DNA from 2 places in the Paenibacillus sp. NPDC058367 genome. Region 2 is predicted to be linked to the other one. Evidence: riboswitches for the same ligand, from Rfam matches in the RefSeq annotation. Region 2 holds a riboswitch; the other holds the start of a gene.

Region 1 (3,129 bases), on a different contig from region 2:
AATTCAGCTTCTGGCTTCTGAGCCTTCAACCACTGATCATAGGAACCTGTTCGTTCATTTGAAAAAGTCAGCGTTGGGATTGCTTGGTCCTTGAAGACCAAATTCTTTGCAGCTTCCGGCTCGGCAAAAATCATTGTCGGCTGGCACTGCTCTATAATAACCCGCAGTTCATTTGCACTCCACTTGGGATCTAAAGGAATGGGAACGCAGCCTGCATAAATAGCCCCCAAGAAAACCTCGACAAATTCAATGCGATTCGTAGATAAAATAGCGATTTTGTCATGCTTAAGGCCCTTTTGCTGTAGACCATTGGCAATTCTCCGCATCGCTTGCACTAATGTTGCATAGGTATGAGTTGCTTGGTCATGGGTTAAGGCAATGCTGTCGGGCTGTTCCGCTGCATGACGGAGTATAGGAACTACTAGATTCATCCTTCACCACACCTATTCGTAATTTCTGTGACTACCGATTATGTACACTCTCTTCGCTCGGGATACAATTAGAATGGCTACGATAGCTTATTTTAGCTTTATATTAATTTTATGTACATATTTATATGGAACGATTGAGCCCTCTTACGACTGAAAAAATCAAACAGCGCGCATCGATTATGATCGGTACGCGCTGGCTGTATTGTTGTTTATTCCTTCTTATGAGCGGATGATGGTATTCCATCTTCAGCAAAAGTAAAAGTTCGGGCGATATATAAGATAGGTGTGCTTACTGCGGTTAGTAAGAATTTGGCTAGATACGTTGTAAGCAAAATTTCAAACCACACACTCCAGTTATACAACCCAGCAAATGCAATGGTACAGAAGATTAGTGTATCCACAAAGGAGCTAACCATCGTACTGCCGTTGGAACGAATCCACAACTGACTTGAGGTGCTGTAATATTTGCGAATCCAGGAGTACAACCGAACGTCTAGGAACTGACTAATGAAGTAAGCAGTTAGACTACCCAACGCTAGTCGAGGCATCAGACCAAAGATCGTCTCCAAAGAAGACTGAGCAATATCGGTCTCTTGCGGCTTAAATACTAGTACCATTTGCATAATGACTGTCGTCATAAGCAAGGTGAAGAAGCCAAACCAAACCGCTTTACGTGCTTCTGCTCTTCCGTACTTCTCATTAAGCAAATCGCTGGTCATATACAAAGTGACATACATCGTATTTCCGAGTGTCATCACGATATCAAATGGCATAGCAATCGTCTTAGCTACCTGAATGTTTGCAATTACAGTAGCGATACCTACCCAGGCATACATTCCACTTTTGCCGAACAGGCGGTAACAGAGTAGAAAAAAAGCAAAATTGACAACAACAAATAAAACTCCCCACATCAAATTAAACATATTGCTTAAACTCCTCCTAGTTTTGTTTACGCGGGATGGTTACGAACCGCGGCTTACATTAATTTTTGGAACAAAACATTAATACTCTATCACACTGTCGTCAAACAATCCATAAAAATAAACAATTTATGAAATGGGTATTTATACCCATTTTTATTAACTAAAAATAAAAGTGTCAGTAATAATTCATCTTTTTCAGAAAAATATGCTCTATAAACTAAAACTTTCACTATTCATCCAGAGGTTAATTCTATAGAATAGTATCAAACACTTCATTCCCGATCCATTTAGTTGATATATTACATAACTATGGAATATATTGCAGGTTGCCAGTCACTAGCAGTCGGTAGGGATATAAAGAAATGGGGCTTCACTGCCCATAAAAAGGGGGAGAACAATATGTTTCGTTTCAAGCAGTCGATCAGTCGCAGATTTACGCGTTTATTATTTGTAGTTCTATTACTCACGTCTCTTTTGTTAAGTACCAGCTTCTACTTTATATCCACCAGTATTTTCAACAGCTATGTCATGCCACAAATCAATCAAATTCTAACTGCAGCTGCTCAGGACGTATATAAGAATATAAATACAATGCATGCTCAGCAAGCACTAAAGAAGAACGAACAAGCAGCCACCAATCTTGAATTCTATTTCCAGGATAAGAGAAAGCAGCATGGGGTTGAGACTATTTTTCTACTCAATCTAAAAGGCAAGGAAGCTGAGGTTCTGTCTGTAGATCATGATGCAAAATTAAAGCCGGAGGAAATTGTTAAGGTGTCCTCTGCAATGCAGCAAGCTCTTAAAGGAAAGAGCGGACTAAGCGATACATACAAGGACTCGCATGGTGTACATAAGTCAGCTTATATCGGAATTCCCGGAAGTACGATGGTTATCGGAATCAGCAGTGATGTAAGCTTTATTCAAGAAAAAACAGACAGTATTCTGTGGACCAGTGCCGGGATCACTCTGCTAACGCTGATCATAGGCTCAACTGGTGCCTGGTTTATGAGTATGCGGATTACTCGTCCTATCTCAAAGCTTGCAGCTTACAGTGCCCGTCTCGCAGAGGGAGATTTCACAGAGGAATTAACGGTTAAAGGCAGTGATGAGGTAGCTCAACTGTCCAGAAGCTTCCAAGCAATGACCCTGCGCTTAAAAGAAATGATCGGACATGTACTCGTCACCTCAAATACTGTGGTCACCGATTCCAATTCTTTAAGAGAACGTGTTGAGGTCTTAAATGAAATGGCAGACCACTCTAGTACATCTGTTGTAGAAATTGGCAAAGGTAGTACGACCATCGCGAGCAGCGCTCTAGATAATTCAAAAGCTATGGAAGAAATCAATTTCGGCATTCAGCATATTGCTTCAGCAGCCACCGAAGTCACTGAGCAGATCAGTGAAGCTTCCGCTGAAGCCATTGGCGGTAATGAGATTGCCCAAAGTGCCGTTCTGCAAATGCGCCATGTTGAACGTGCCTCCCTGCAGTCGCTGGAGCAATTACAAGTTATGAATGAACGTTCAGTAATGATCGGAGAAGTCGTTCATAGCATTACTGAAATTACGAAGCAAATCCAAATGCTGTCGCTCAATGCTTCGATCGAAGCAGCACGTGCAGGAGAACATGGACGCGGATTTGCCGTGGTTGCCGGAGAAGTACGCAAGCTTTCCGAACAATCCCGTAATGCGAATGAGCAGATTCGTGATTTCCTACTCGGACTTCAGGAAGATATGAATCGCTCCGTTACTGAGATGAACCATGTGAATTCTGAGGT
Region 2 (3,129 bases):
TTATTGATTCAGCTAACTGATGTCTCAAAATATTATCAGGAGAGGTGTGCAGTTGATCGAATTACTTTCACGGTGGAGAAAGGTGAGGTCTTTGGATTTCTAGGTCCCAATGGTGCAGGGAAGACTACAACGATGCGCATGATGACAGGGCTTCTTCAGTCTACAAGCGGAGAAATTTTAATTAATGGCATGAATATTTCACGTCATAAAAAAGAAATCCATGCTCAAATTGGTGTTGTTTTCGAGCTTCCGAACCTATACATGCGTAGTTCTATTCGAAATAATCTGGAGCTGTTTGCTGATCTGTATAGGGTAGCAGGAAATCGAGTGAATGAAGTCATGGAAACCCTCCAGCTGTTAGATAAGGAAAAAGCTAAAGTAAGCAGCTTATCCAAAGGCTGGAAGCAGCGTGTTCTAATCGCCAGAGCATTATTACATAAGCCTCAAGTGTTGTTTTTAGATGAGCCTACAAGTGGGTTAGATCCAAATTCAGCTTCACTCATACGTAATCACGTCAAGAGAATTCAAGAAGAAGGCACAACCATTGTCTTAACGACGCATGATATGCACGAAGCCGATGCATTAAGCGATAGAGTGGGCATCATGCACGCTGGTGCTTTGGTGGCACTCGATGAACCGCATAGACTTAAGACCATTTATGGTAAACCAGAAATTGAAGTTAAATATCAGCAGGATGGGAAAGTGGTTATGAAATCCTGGCCGATTGCAGAAGAAGTTACTAAAGATCATATCTATCAGTTAATGTCTACGAATCAAATTCTAAGTATGCACAGTAAAGAAGCTTCGCTGGCAGATGTATTCGCTGCCCTGACGGGAAGTGAGCTAAGTTGAGTTATCAGATATGGAAGCTGTTTAAACATGAAAGTAAGGATATACTGCGTAATCCAGCGACTGTAATTCTAATAATTTTGCCTATATTTATGGCTAAAATCATCATCACTGTAGTGGACAAGAGCGGTTTGGACTTCATACTTCTTTCTACATGGATATTATTTGCGCAAGTGATGGTTGGGATCATGATTACCGGCCCAGGATTAATTGAGGAGAGGGAGAGTAAGACTTATGATGCGCTGTTGATTACTCCGCTAAGCAGAGGCCAGATTATTACAGCGAAAGCTGGATCTGTTCTTGTTTTTTCTTTGTTATCACAGCTGATTGTTTATGTACTAAATCAAGGTTTGACAATGGATTTACTCCCTTCCTTATTGTATATGTTATTGGGTGGAATTATCTTTGTGCAAGTTGGAATTATCATTGGTTTAAAGGTAAGTTCCTCCAAAAATGGTTCAGCCATCAGCTCCGCATTTATGGTCGTTTTTTTCTTAGTAGCTTCTGTGTACGTCGCTCTTCCAGAATGGACCTATCCGATCTTTGTTATTCTGCCAAGTATTGAAATCGTCCAGAATTTGAACAGTATTCTAAATGGAGAAGGAGTATTGCTCCTAGAAAGCCTGCTTTTGCTCTTGTGGATTGTGGTGCTTTCGCTCTGGATTTGGAAGACGGGCAAAGCGTAGAACTTGTCAGAAGCAAATTACCATGGTATAGTTCAAGACGCAATATGCATGAAGAAGAAGTCTGCACGGATTGTGCAGGAGAGGTTCGCGAACTCCCTCTATAAAAAACTAAGAGTATATTAAATCTTATAAGCGGATGCAGTCCTTAACCCGGACGTTGCTTCCGTTTCTTCTTAGTGGAGCAAAGTTTTCGAAATCTCGTTCTTCTTTCCATTACCGGCCAAGGCCGAAGGAAAAGAGAGGGGTTTTTTGTCGTGTCAGAAGGAAGATTGAAAGAGGAAATGCAAGAAGTCACTTTACTTGGTAATCAGGGAACGCAGTACAAGTTTGGTTATGATCCAGCTATTCTTGAGGTATTTGATAACAAGCATCCAAGGCGTGATTATTTTGTTAAATTCAACTGCCCTGAGTTTACTAGCTTATGTCCTGTTACAGGTCAGCCGGATTTTGCCACACTGTATATTTCGTATATTCCTGAACAGAAAATGGTGGAATCTAAATCATTAAAGCTGTATCTGTTTAGCTTCCGTAACCACGGTGACTTTCATGAGGACTGCGTCAACATTATTATGAATGATCTGATCTCACTGATGGACCCACGATACATTGAGGTATGGGGCAAGTTCACTCCGCGTGGAGGCATATCTATTGATCCTTATTGCAACTATGGAAGACCGGGTACGAAGTATGAGGCGATGGCGGAGCACCGCTTAATGAATCACGACCTCTATCCGGAAAAAGTGGATAACCGCTAATCCCAACAAGTTGATAAGGAGAGATTAAGATGAACAAAAAAGCACTCGTCGTATTTAGCGGCGGACAAGATAGCACCACTTGCCTGGTTTGGGCATTGAAGCAGTTTGAGGAAGTGCAGGTAGTTACCTTTAATTATAATCAGCGTCATGCGGCTGAAATCGAAGTTGCTACAGAAATAGCAGCTAAGTTTAATGTAAAACAGCATATCCTTGATCTTGGGCTGCTTAATCAGCTGGCTCCAAATGCACTAACCCGCCAAGATATTGATATCGTTGCTGGCGAAGGTGATGAGCTTCCTAGTACATTTGTTGATGGACGGAATCTGTTATTTTTATCCTTTTCTGCAATATTAGCTAAACAATTGGGATATTCCCATATCGTCACTGGGGTTTGCCAAACGGACTTTAGCGGGTATCCGGACTGCCGTGATGTATTTGTGAAATCATTGAATGTTACGCTGAATTTATCTATGGACTATGAGTTTGCGATACACACTCCATTGATGTGGCTGGATAAAAAAGAAACGTGGAAAATGGCCGATGAACTGGGTTATTTTGATTATGTTCGCGAACACACATTGACCTGTTACAACGGTATTATTGGCAGTGGCTGCGGTACTTGTCCAGCCTGTCTGTTGCGTCAGCGTGGTCTTGAGCAATATGAGGCGGAGAGAATGGAGGCCGGATCTTAATGCTTAACGAGGTTTCAGTCTGCAAAATATTTACGTTTGATGCGGCGCATCAATTAATTGGTCACAAAGGGAAATGTAGCAATCTGCATGGACATACTTATAAGCTCGAAGTAGTGCTTAAGGGCAAACCAGAGGCTACGGAAGGCC

Evidence for each region. Region 2 has a riboswitch for preQ1 ahead of queF (preQ(1) synthase). Riboswitches for the same ligand answer to the same signal wherever they lie in the genome.
Region 1: it holds a riboswitch for preQ1, as region 2 does, so the genes downstream of both, ACFWMP_RS08440 (queuosine precursor transporter) here and queF (preQ(1) synthase) in region 2, are expected to answer to the same signal.

What each region holds. Positions count from the first base shown of each region.
Region 1 is NZ_JBHXIZ010000001.1:1,948,260-1,951,388, forward strand. It holds gene ACFWMP_RS08435 (AMP-binding protein) at 1-431, opposite strand, end outside; gene ACFWMP_RS08440 (queuosine precursor transporter) at 641-1,354, opposite strand; PreQ1 riboswitch class I at 1,365-1,410, opposite strand; gene ACFWMP_RS08445 (methyl-accepting chemotaxis protein) at 1,754-3,129, shown strand, end outside.
Region 2 is NZ_JBHXIZ010000002.1:949,073-952,201, forward strand. It holds gene ACFWMP_RS15370 (ABC transporter ATP-binding protein) at 4-852, shown strand; gene ACFWMP_RS15375 (ABC transporter permease) at 849-1,535, shown strand; PreQ1 riboswitch class I at 1,610-1,653, shown strand; gene queF (preQ(1) synthase) at 1,817-2,290, shown strand; gene queC (7-cyano-7-deazaguanine synthase QueC) at 2,320-2,982, shown strand; gene ACFWMP_RS15390 (6-pyruvoyl trahydropterin synthase family protein) at 2,982-3,129, shown strand, end outside.